DNA from 4 places in the Proteus appendicitidis genome. Region 2 is predicted to be linked to each of the others. Evidence: predicted binding sites of a transcription regulator. Region 2 holds the regulator's gene; each other region holds the start of a gene.
What was found. Region 2 encodes CRP, which controls carbon source genes, mostly activating them, when cyclic AMP is high. Its sites were predicted from a motif close to ATGTGANNNNNNTCACAT; they were not measured.
Positions count from the first base shown of each region.

Region 1: a site for CRP is predicted at 1,533-1,550, ahead of glpT (glycerol-3-phosphate transporter). Genes of this name have one in related genera too.
Region 3: a site for CRP is predicted at 2,145-2,162, ahead of serA (phosphoglycerate dehydrogenase). Genes of this name have one in related genera too.
Region 4: a site for CRP is predicted at 1,381-1,398, ahead of QQS39_RS12855 (NupC/NupG family nucleoside CNT transporter). Genes of this name have one in related genera too.

Region 1 is NZ_CP127389.1:510,271-513,489, forward strand. Features, by position in the region: gene glpT (glycerol-3-phosphate transporter) at 1-1,320, opposite strand, end outside; gene glpA (anaerobic glycerol-3-phosphate dehydrogenase subunit A) at 1,701-3,219, shown strand, end outside.
Region 2 is NZ_CP127389.1:3,776,744-3,779,962, forward strand. Features, by position in the region: gene QQS39_RS17245 (phosphoribulokinase) at 1-714, shown strand, start outside; gene QQS39_RS17250 (OsmC family protein) at 804-1,211, opposite strand; gene crp (cAMP-activated global transcriptional regulator CRP) at 1,524-2,156, shown strand; gene argD (bifunctional acetylornithine/succinyldiaminopimelate transaminase) at 2,252-3,219, opposite strand, start outside.
Region 3 is NZ_CP127389.1:2,905,899-2,909,117, forward strand. Features, by position in the region: gene QQS39_RS13675 (type I secretion system permease/ATPase) at 1-629, shown strand, start outside; gene serA (phosphoglycerate dehydrogenase) at 702-1,952, opposite strand; gene rpiA (ribose-5-phosphate isomerase RpiA) at 2,225-2,881, opposite strand; gene QQS39_RS13690 (LysR family transcriptional regulator ArgP) at 3,042-3,219, shown strand, end outside.
Region 4 is NZ_CP127389.1:2,723,193-2,726,411, reverse strand. Features, by position in the region: gene ligA (NAD-dependent DNA ligase LigA) at 1-1,231, shown strand, start outside; gene QQS39_RS12855 (NupC/NupG family nucleoside CNT transporter) at 1,459-2,643, shown strand; gene QQS39_RS12850 (DUF3820 family protein) at 2,806-3,021, shown strand; gene QQS39_RS12845 (MarR family winged helix-turn-helix transcriptional regulator) at 3,024-3,219, opposite strand, start outside.

The DNA of each region.
Region 1 (3,219 bases), 840 kb from region 2:
TTTGGTTTCAGTAACCATCACGATAAGTAATAACACAACAGATAGCGCACTACCGCCGATCATGACCATAAAGCCGCCATCCCAACCGAAGTAGTCAACTGTGTAACCTACGATAGCACTCGCTGCAACAGAACCACCTAAGTAACCGAATAGACCGGTAAAGCCTGCTGCTGTACCTGCTGCTTTTTTCGGTGCAAGCTCTAGCGCATGCAGACCAATCAACATAACAGGACCGTAGATTAAGAAACCGATGATTAACATACACGCCATATCAACATTCGGGTTACCCGCTGGGTTCATCCAGAATACGATAGTTGCGATAGTTACTAAGGTCATGAAGAACACGCCTGTTGCACCACGGTTACCTCTGAATACTTTATCCGACATCCAACCACACAGCAGTGTGCCTGGGATACCAGCGTATTCATATAAGAAGTAAGCCCATGATGATTTATCCATTGCGAAGTCTTTTACTTCACGCAGATAAGTCGGTGACCAGTCCAGTACGCCATAACGCAGTAAGTAAACAAACACGTTAGCAATCGCAATCATCCACAGAAGTTTGTTAGGGAACACATACTTCATAAAGATTTCTTTTGCAGTCAGCTCTTGCTCGTCAGTTTCTTTATAATCAGGTGGATAGTCGTTTTTGTATTCTTCAATTGGTGGAAGACCACAAGATTGTGGTGTATCACGCATTAATGCGAATGCAATCATAGCAACTAAGATTGCCGCAAATGCTGGCATATATAACGCTGCTTTCCAGTCGTTAAACCATGCCATACCTAATAAGAACAGTAATGGAGGTAAGCCACCACCAACGTTATGCGCACAGTTCCAGATAGAAACGATCCCGCCACGTTCTTTTTGTGACCACCAGTGTACCATTGTACGTCCACAAGGAGGCCAACCCATACCTTGGAACCAACCACAAAGGAACAACAGAACGAACATTATCATAATGCTCGAAGTTGCCCATGGTACAAAGCCCATAAATAGCATCACTAAAGCGGCTAAAATAAGACCTGCTGGTAAGAAATAACGAGGGTTAGCACGGTCAGAGAATGAGCCCATGATAAACTTAGAGAAACCGTAAGCAATCGAGATCCCTGATAAAGCAAAACCTAGGTCACCTTTAGAGAACCCTTCTTCTACAAGATAAGGCATTGCTAGTGCAAAGTTTTTTCTTACTAAATAATAAGCAGCGTAACCGAAGAAAATCCCCATAAAGATCTGCCAGCGCAGACGACGATAGACAGGATCTATCTGCTCTTTTGGCAAACGCGCTTTATGTGGCGCAGGTCTAAACAGACTTAACATATTAGCCTCCGATGGCTTTTATTTTAATATGTTGATATTAAATAATGACAAAACGAACAGTGAAGTTATCAAAAAATTTTCTTTAACGAACTTAATAGTAAACTTATACAATCAAATTTACTGTGAGGTATTACTCAGTTGTCGAATAATTTTTCAAGATGTGCAATTTTGAGTGATATGTTAACTTTATCAAATAGTTTTTGTTAAATAATTTGTGATTAGTATCACACTTGTGGTTTTAATTTTTCACTCGTGAGCGTTTCTCTTTCGTTTTTGCTCATTATCAAACATTAACCACATTTTTTGTGTATCTTATACACTATAATTAACGCTAAAGAATAATTAAGCGTTTGCTGAATGTAATGTGAGAGGGCATCTCTATGATGAGCGGTTCACCAGTGACAGAAACAGATGTCATTATTATTGGCGGGGGAGCAACCGGTGCAGGCATGGCAAGAGACTGTGCACGCCGTGGATTACGTTGCATCCTGCTAGAAAGACATGATATTGCAACCGGTGCAACCGGTCGAAATCATGGATTGTTACACAGTGGTGCGCGTTATGCAGTAACAGACCCTGAGTCAGCGCGTGAGTGTATTGAAGAAAACATGATTTTAAAACGGGTCGCTCGTCATTGTGTTGAAAAAACGGATGGCCTTTTTATTACCCTTCCTGAAGATTCTTTAGAGTTTCAACAGACTTTTATTCAATCTTGCCAAGCCGCAGGTATTGATGCTCAAGCGATTTCACCCGAAGAAGCCATTCGCTTAGAGCCATCTGTTAACCCGAATTTAATCGGTGCGGTTAAAGTGCCAGATGGTACTGTCGATCCTTTCCGTTTAACTGCCGCAAATATGTTAGATGCCCGCGAACATGGTGCCCAAGTACTGACTTATCATGAAGTCGTGGGGCTTGTTCGTGAAGGCGACCGCGTTAAAGGTGTGAAAGTTTACGATCACCAAGCGAAAAAACTGTATGAAATTCGCGCGCAAATAGTGGCAAATGCAGGGGGAATTTGGGGACAAAAAATCGCTGAATATGGCGAGCTAAAAGTTCGTATGTTCCCAGCCAAAGGTGCGTTGCTGATTTTGGGTCATCGCATTAACAATATGGTGATTAACCGCTGTCGTAAACCTGCGGATGCCGATATTTTAGTGCCTGGCGATACCATTTCATTGATTGGTACAACATCAACACGCGTACCTTACGATGAAATCGACAATATGTATGTCACCCCAGAAGAAGTCGATATTCTCATTCGTGAAGGTTCAATGTTAGCGCCAAAATTGGCTCAAACTCGCATTTTACGTGCTTATGCTGGTGTGCGTCCTTTAGTTGCAAGTGATGATGATCCATCAGGTCGTAATGTTAGCCGTGGTATTGTTTTACTCGACCATGCGCAACGTGATGGATTAGAAGGCTTTATTACCATTACGGGCGGTAAATTAATGACTTACCGTTTAATGGCTGAATGGGCAACAGATAAAATCTGCGAAAAATTAAATGTCTCTGCTAAATGTACAACCGCAGAAGAAGCCTTACCTGGCTCTCGCCAATCTGCAGAGCAAGCATTACGTAGTGTTGTTTCATTGCCTGCGCCAATTCGTGGTTCTGCAGTTTATCGTCACGGTGATTTGGCGAATAAATTATTGAGTAATGAACGCAGTGATAAGAGTTTAGTCTGTGAATGTGAAGCTGTTACCGCAGGGGAAGTTCGCTATGCGGTTAACTCTTTAACCGTCAATAACTTACTTGATTTACGTCGCCGTACTCGTGTGGGGATGGGAACATGCCAAGGTGAGCTTTGTGCTTGTCGTGCTGCGGGTTTATTAAACCGTTTACAAGTCACGACTCCTCATGAATCAGAACAACAGCTTGCCCATTTCTTAAATGAGCGTT
Region 2 (3,219 bases):
GATATGGCGATAAGAAAAGCCAGAGAACAAGGTAGACATATCAGTTATTTTGGCCCTGAAGCAAATGATTTTAGCTTACTGAGTAAGACCTTAAGTCAGTATAGTGATACAGGGCAAGGTCAATCTCGCAAATATCTACACTCTTATGATGAAGCCACTCCCTATAACCAATTACCGGGTACATTTACCCCTTGGGAGCCGTTGCCAAATAATACCGATGTTCTTTTTTATGAAGGGTTACACGGGGGTGTAGTTACCAACGAACATGATGTTGCACAACATGTTGATTTATTAGTGGGCGTTGTACCTATCGTAAACCTTGAGTGGATACAAAAACTCATTCGAGACACCACAGAACGAGGGCATTCACAAGAGGCGGTAAGAGATTCGGTTGTACGCTCAATGGATGATTATATTAGCTATATTATTCCTCAATTCTCACGCACTCACATTAACTTCCAACGCGTTCCGACGGTTGATACTTCAAACCCCTTTTCTGCCAAAGCGATCCCCACTCTCGATGAGAGCTTTATTGTTATTCGTTTTCGAGGCTTAACCGATATTGATTTTCCCTATTTACTTGCGATGTTGCATGGCTCCTTTATGTCAACAATAAATACTATTGTTGTACCGGGCGGGAAATTAGGATTAGCGATGGAATTAATTATGGCGCCATTAGTCAAAAAATTATTAAATGGCGAAAAGATAAGTTAACCAAAATAAAATTTATCTCTATAAAAATAATATCCCATTAATTAAGGGATATTATTTTTCAGATTAAACTTTATTTTAAAATATCAAAATTAGTCAGCATCTTTTATTTCAAATGAATGCGTAATATTGGCTGCTTTTCCTAGCATTAAAGAAACAGAACAATATTTTTCTGCCGATAATTGAACGGCGCGTTCTACGATTTTATCCGTTAACTCTTTACCAGAAACAATAAAATGTAAATTGATATCCGTAAATAAACGAGGGGCTTCTTCGCGTCGTTCTGATGTTAATTTTACTTCACAATCAGTTACTTGGTGACGACCTTTACGTAAAATACTCACGACATCAATCGCGCTACATCCACCCGCAGCAATTAATACCATTTCCATTGGGCTTGGGGCTTTATCACCCGAATTCCCATCCATCATAATTTGATGGCCAGATGAAGATTCGCCAACAAAAGATAAATCTTCAACCCACTTAACTCTCGCTTCCATTTATTTTCCCCTAAAGATGACAGAAACTAAAAGAGTACATACTCATAATTCAACTGGCAATTAGCAAATAGGTTTATTATGCTGACTGCGTAAAACGAGACTTAATGCACTAATTGTGTTAAAAACAATATCTGCTTGATGATAGTGGTTAAGATCAATGCATTATTTTCTCATTTATTATAATCTACTCCATATTAACTTACCGTGTTCTCAGGAAGTTAATAGGTAAAGATAGGATTTTTAAGCACGCTGTCTCAAAAGGGAACCTATCCGTTTTGAAAGGCTGCATTTAACGTACAGAGGATAACGCGAATGGTTCTCGGCAAGCCGCAAACAGACCCGACTCTTGAATGGTTTTTGTCACACTGCCATATTCACAAATATCCATCCAAGAGCACGCTGATCCACCAAGGTGAGAAAGCGGAAACACTTTATTATATTGTTAAAGGTTCCGTGGCTGTTCTTATTAAAGATGAAGAAGGAAAAGAAATGATCCTCTCCTACCTAAATCAGGGGGATTTCATCGGTGAACTTGGATTATTTGAAGAAGATCAAGAACGTAGTGCATGGGTTAGAGCAAAAACAGCCTGTGAAGTAGCAGAAATTTCCTATAAAAAATTCCGCCAATTAATTCAGGTTAACCCTGATATTCTGATGCGCCTTTCTGCTCAAATGGCGAACAGATTACAAACCACATCAGAAAAAGTAGGTAACCTTGCTTTCCTTGATGTAACAGGTCGTATTGCACAAACCTTATTAAACTTAGCAAAACAACCCGATGCAATGACGCATCCTGATGGCATGCAAATTAAAATTACACGTCAGGAAATTGGTCAAATCGTTGGTTGTTCACGCGAAACTGTAGGCCGTATTCTGAAAATGCTGGAAGATCAAAACTTGATCTCCGCACACGGTAAAACTATCGTCGTTTACGGGACTCGCTAAGTTTCCCCGCTCGAATAAACAATAGCCCATAAAAGGGCTATTGATAGACTTTTATATGTAAACCCCATCCTCGTTGATGGGGTTTTTAGTCGATACTACCCTGCTACAAATTCCGCAATAGCCGCTTTTAATGCCACCATTCCTTCTTGTAGCTCTTCTTGGGTAATAATTAACGATGGTGTAAAACGCATCACATCGGCTCCTGCGTTTAACATCATTAAGCCATGTTTGGCAGCAAGACCGAGTAACTCTTTAGCTTTACCTTCATATTGTGGTGCCAATTGCGCACCAATCAATAAACCTTGCCCACGAATTTGCGAAAAGACATTATAAACTTGATTGATTGCCGCCAGTTCATCCACAATCCATTGATAGCGCTTTTCTACACCCTCCAATACCTCCGGTGTATTAATTAAATCAAATGCGACATTACCCACGGCACAAGCTAATGGATTGCCACCATAAGTTGTACCATGAGTTCCGACACCCATTGCAGAAGCTATCTCATGTGTTGTTAACATTGCACTAAGTGGAAAACCACTTCCTAGTGCTTTTGCGGTTGTAATAATGTCGGGTGTCACATCATAGTTCATATAGGCGAAAAGCTTGCCTGTACGCCCCATACCCGTTTGTACTTCATCAAGAACAAGCAGCGCTTGATGCTTATCGCACAATTCACGTAGCCCTCTCATAAACTCAGGTGTTGCCGCCGTTACGCCACCTTCACCTTGAACTGGCTCTAAAACAACAGCACAAGTGTGATCGTCCATTACCGCTTTAACCGCATCTAAATCATTAAAGGGGACGTGTACGATATCTGCAGGCTTAGGGCCAAAACCATCTGCATATTTAGGTTGCCCACCAACAGAGACTGTAAACAGTGTTCTGCCATGGAATGCATGGTGAAAAGCAATAATTTTAGTTTTATAAGGGCTATGGCGAGTAATGGCATAATGGCGCGCTAATTTAAATGCTGCCTCATTCGCTTCTGCGCCTGAATTGGCAAAAAAGACACGTTCTGCAAATGTGTTATCTATTAATTTTTGAGCTAAGCGCAATGCGG
Region 3 (3,219 bases), 870 kb from region 2:
TTGGTATTACAGGGCGTTCTGGCTCTGGGAAAAGTACACTCACTCGCTTAATTCAACGCTTTTATACGCCCCAGCAAGGAAAAATTTATATTGATGGCATGGATTTAGCTATCGCTGATCCTTTATCTCTACGCCAAAGCATGAGTATCGTTTTACAAGAGAGCTTTTTATTTAGTGGTTCAATTCTTGAAAACATTCGTTTATCAAAACCGAATGCCAGTGAAGAAGAAATAACAGAAGCTGCTCAACTTGCAGGAGCTTTAGACTTTATTGAGCAACTTCCTTTAGGCTTTAATACTCAAGTTGGAGAAAGAGGTCACAATTTATCAGGAGGGCAACGTCAACGTATCGCACTTGCTAGAGCTTTATTAACAGATCCTCGTATTCTTATTTTAGATGAAGCAACATCAGCATTAGATTATGGATCAGAGGCACAAATTTTAGCTAACTTGCCTCAGATTTGTAAAAACAGAACCGTCATCAGTATTGCACATCGTCTAAATACATTAGCGCATTCAGATTATATCTATGTAATAGATAAAGGACGAGTACTAGAAGAAGGTACACACGCTCATTTAATAGAAAATCAAGCGCTCTATTACCAATTATGGCAGCAACAAATTCAATAAATAAAAATTAAAAGATACAAAAAAGGCTCGATATTTCGAGCCTTCAATAGATCACAGATAACTTATCAATAATTAGTAAAGCATACGAGCACGGATAGTTCCCGGTAATGCTTTGATTTTTTGTAACACTAATTCAGCTTGAGCTTTTGTTTGTGTTGTAATATCAATTACAACATAACCTACGTTACCTGATGTACGTAAATACTGTGCGGCTACGTTGATATTTTCTTCAGTAAACACTTTATTGATGCTATTCATCATACCTGGGCGGTTTTCATGAATATGCAGTAAACGGTTTACATCATCACCATGGCTTGGCAGTGATACTTCTGGAAAGTTAACAGCAGATAATGTAGAGCCGTTATCTGAATATTTCGCTAATTTACCCGCAACTTCATAACCAATGTTTTCTTGTGCTTCTTGGGTAGAGCCACCGATATGTGGTGTTAATATCACATTATCAAATTTGATAAGTTCAGATACAAACGGATCGTTAGGATCGTTATTTGCGCCCGGCTCTGATGGGAATACGTCAACCGCAGCACCAGATAAATGTTTTGATTCTAATGCTTGAGATAACGCAGGAATATCAACCACAGTGCCACGAGAAGCATTGATAAGAATGGAGCCGGGTTTCATGCGCTGAATTTCTTCATGCCCAATCATATTCTTGGTTGATGGTGTTTCTGGCACATGTAAGCTGACAATGTCACACATATTCAATAGCTCAGAGAGATGACGAATTTGTGTTGCATTACCTAATGGTAGTTTATTTTCAATATCATAAAAATAAACATCTAAACCAACGCTTTCTGCCAAAATACCTAACTGAGTACCAATGTGACCATAACCAATAATACCCAGTTTTTTACCTCGTGCTTCAAAACAGCCTTTGGCTTGTTTATCCCAAATTCCACGATGCGCCTTCGCATTTGCTTCAGGGATACGACGTAGTAATAACAGTAATTCGCCAAGTACCATCTCAGCCACGGAACGAGTGTTTGAGAACGGGGCGTTAAAAACGGGAATACCGCGGCGAGCAGCAGCATCTAAATCAACCTGATTAGTACCGATACAGAAACATCCCACAGCAACCAGTTTTTCAGCCGCTGCAAAAATGTCTTCTGTTAAGTGAGTGCGGGAACGAAGACCAACAAAACGTGCATCGCGGATAGCTTCTTTTAATTCTTCTTCCGATAATGCGCCTTTGTGATATTCAATATTGGTATAACCCGCAGCTCTTAAATTTTCTACTGCACTTTGGTGCACACCTTCAAGGAGTAGAAACTTTATTTTTTCTTTTTCCAAAGATACTTTGACCATTTACCCTGCCCTATCGTTATTACATTTAATGAAAAACAAAATCCTGTCTCATCAACATAACAAAAATAGATTTTGTGGCAATACAACCGATTGCAGTGATGACAGAATAAGCGGTAAATAAAGTGATTTTCTACCGAGTAAAATGATTTTGACTTTGAAAATGGCAGGATTTTAAAGAGAGATATAACTGTCGTGTGATATATATCACTGAATTTACAGTTTCTAAAATAATTTAAAAAATAGGTAGCCATCGCTACCTATCTTAAAAAGAATTATTTAATGGTTTTCACACCTTCAGCGGTGCCCATTAAAACAACATTTGCGCCACGATTAGCAAATAATCCTACGGTTACAACCCCCGGAATACTGTTAATTTTGTTTTCCAGTTCAATAGGATTAAGGATAGTTAAGTTATGAACGTCTAAAATAACGTTACCGTTATCTGTTACCACGTTTTCACGATATTCAGGTAAACCACCTAACTTAACGAGTTCACGCGCAACATAAGAGCGCGCCATTGGGATCACTTCTACGGGGAGTGGGAATTTACCTAACACATCGACTTGTTTAGATTCATCAACGATGCAGATAAATGTTTTCGCTACACCTGCAATGATTTTTTCACGCGTCAATGCAGCACCACCACCTTTGATCATCTGCATTTGATGGTTAATTTCATCTGCACCATCAACATAGATATCTAAAGAATCGACTTCATTACAGTCGAAAACAGGGATGCCATAACTTTTTAATTTTGCAGTTGATGCTTCTGAACTTGAAACTGTGCCTTCGATTTGACCTTTCATTGTTGCTAATGCATCAATAAAGTGAGAAGCCGTAGAACCAGTACCGACACCCACAATCATGCCTGGTTTTACATATTCAAGCGCTGCCCAACCTACTGCTTTTTTCAATTCATCCTGAGTCATTTGAAAAACCTTATTTATCACGTTAATGGACTAAGAATAGCATATTGCATTCAAAACTAGCACGAGACACATCAAAAACTGAGAAGCAACATTTTAACTCATTACAACGAAAAATATGGCATAGTAAGCAATAGAATATAAAATCGAAGAGAGTCTGTTAATGAAACGCCCTGATTATCGAGCATTACAAGCCCTTGATGCCGTCATTCGAGAACGTGGTTTTGAAAGAGCTGCGCAAAAGTTATGTATTACACAATCTGCCGTTTCTCAGCGTATCAAACAGTTAGAAAATTTATTTGGACAACCGCTATTAGTCAGAACTGTTCCACCTCAACCTA
Region 4 (3,219 bases), 1.1 Mb from region 2:
AGTGCTTGATTTTTATCGCCATGTAGAAGAAGTTCGCCCTAATTTAGGTTTTGATATTGATGGTGTTGTTATCAAAGTTGATGATATTGCACTGCAAGAAGAGCTAGGTTTTGTCTCAAGAGCGCCGCGTTGGGCTATTGCTTATAAATTCCAAGCTCAAGAGCAAATGACGATTATCAAAGATGTCGAATTTCAAGTAGGGCGTACTGGCGCTATTACGCCTGTTGCACGTTTAGAACCTGTTCAGGTTGCAGGTGTTGTTGTGAGTAATGCAACGTTACACAATGCTGATGAAATTGAACGTTTAGGGATACGTATTGGCGATACAGTAGTTATTCGTCGAGCAGGTGATGTTATTCCTCAGGTTGTCAGTGTGATTGAAGAGAAGCGCCCTGATGATGCTCAAGAAATTATTTTTCCGACACATTGTCCTATTTGTGATTCTGATGTTGAGCGCATTGAAGGTGAAGCTGTTGCACGTTGTACTGGTGGCTTAATTTGTGGAGCGCAACGCAAAGAAGCACTTAAACATTTTGTTTCACGTCGAGCTATGGATGTGGATGGAATGGGCGATAAAATTATCGACCAACTGGTTGAGAAAGAATATGTCAAAACGCCAGCAGATCTCTTCCGCTTAGATGAAAAAATCTTATCTGGTTTAGAACGAATGGGCGAAAAATCAGCTAAAAAACTGATCACTGCTTTAGATAAGGCTAAATCAACGACATTTGCGCGTTTTATTTATGCACTTGGTATCCGAGAAGTTGGCGAAGCAACCGCAAGTGGACTGACAACACATTTCTCAACGCTTGATGCATTACGAAATGCAGATGTAGAAGCGCTAAAATCAGTCCCTGATGTAGGCGATGTTGTGGCTAAACATGTCGTTAATTTTTTCCAAGAGGAACACAATAGAACGGTTATTGAACAATTGATCAATGATGCCGGTATTACATGGCAAGCGCCTATTATTGTGGCTCATGAAGCGGGCGATAATCCTTTTGCGGGTAAAACTGTTGTGTTAACGGGGTCACTTTCACAGTTAACGCGTGATGAAGCAAAAGACAGATTAGTCGCGTTAGGCGCAAAAGTGAGCGGAAGCGTTTCTAAAAAAACCGATATGGTGATTGCGGGTGAAGCCGCAGGCTCTAAGTTAGTGAAAGCTAATGAGTTAGGGATAACTGTTATCGATGAAGATGAAATGATACGATTACTTGATCAATCAAAATAATCATTCTAATATTTAATAAATGCTACTGGGAAACCTTCTCAGTGGCATTTTTACTTAAGTCAAATTTACATTTTATGTTTCTTAAGTAACTTTCAAAGTGTGATCAACCTATCTTATTTAATAAATAGTGTGTATGCGGTTTCATGAGATTGTGACAATAGTCACATCCTAATGTTACGCGTTACATAAAATGCTCTACAAGATTTATTTTTATTTTTGGAGCATGCATGTCCTCTATCATTCACTTCGTTTTAGCACTCGCCGTTATTGGCGCATTAGCATTCGTTGCGAGTAACAACCGCAAAGGGATCCGTCTGCGTTATATCGTGCAGTTATTAGTTATTGAAATCGCATTAGCATGGTTCTTCCTCAACTCTGATGTTGGTGAAGGCTTTGTTCGTGGCTTCGCTGGATTATTTGATCACTTATTAGGTTATGCCGCACAAGGTACTGAATTCGTATTCGGTGGCATGATGAAAGGTGGTTTAGCATTCTTCTTCCTGAATGTTTTATGTCCAATTATCTTTATTTCTGCATTAATTGGTATTCTTCAGCATATCAAAGTATTACCTTTCGTGATCCGCATTATCGGTACTGTACTTTCTAAAGTGAACGGTATGGGGAAATTGGAATCATTCAACGCAGTTAGCTCACTGGTTCTTGGTCAATCAGAGAACTTTATTGCCTATAAAGATGTATTAGGCAAAATGTCTCAGCGTCGTATGTACACTATGGCTGCAACAGCAATGTCAACCGTATCAATGTCAATTGTTGGTGCATACATGACAATGCTAGATCCAAAGTATGTCGTTGCTGCTCTAGTACTGAATATGTTCAGTACCTTTATCGTCCTTTCTGTGATTAACCCATACTCTGTTGAGAATGAAGAAGATATTCAAATGGGTAATCTGCATGAAGGTCAAAGCTTCTTTGAAATGTTAGGCGAATACATCTTAGCAGGTTTCAAAGTGGCATTAATCGTTGCTGCAATGCTGATTGGTTTCATTGCATTAATCGCAGCAGTGAATGCGATTTTCAGCATGATTTTCGGTATTAGCTTCCAAGATTGTTTAGGTTACGTTTTCTATCCATTAGCATGGGTTATTGGCGTGCCAGAGCAAGATGCATTACGTGTTGGTAGTGTTATGGCAACTAAATTAGTGTCTAACGAATTCGTTGCAATGGGTAGCTTACAAGATATCGCTGCTGAAATTTCACCACGCTCTGTTGGTATCTTATCTGTATTCTTAGTTTCATTTGCTAACTTCTCTTCAATCGGGATTGTTGCAGGTGCGATTAAAGGTCTAAACGAAGTACAAGGTAACGTTGTGTCTCGTTTCGGTCTGAAATTACTGTTTGGCTCTACATTGGTAAGCTTCTTATCAGCAGCTATTGCAGGTCTGTTTGTTTAATCTCTGAAGATAAAACAAATAGCATGTGAACAAAATAACAATGTAAACTGAGTCACTAATCAAGTGATAGAAAATCAAGCAGTACCTTCGGGTACTGCTTTTTTTATCTTTAAATTGCCCTATAATCGGTTCTATTCCTTCAATGACAACGTGGTAGAGAACATGCTAGAGAAACAGCACCTTATCGATATAGCAAACACACAAATGCCATTTGGTAAGTACAAAGGGCGTATGCTAGTTGATTTACCTGAAGAGTATTTATTGTGGTTTGCAAAGAAAGGCGAGTTTCCTGAAGGTAAGCTTGGCCAACTCATGGAGATGACCTTAGCAATTAAAATTGAAGGTTTAGAAGGGCTATTAAAGCCATTAAAGCGGTGAAGTTAATTATTATCCATACCTGATTTTTCAGGTGTTAATGCATTAATAATTTTCTGACTTAATTCAATAAATAATGTTTGTTCTCCGAGCGTTAAACATTTACTTATTTTCTCTGCATTTTGTTTTCGACCTAATGCTGCTCTTGCTAAAAAAGCGTGACCTTCATTCGTTAAATGGGTAATAAACTCACGCTTGTCT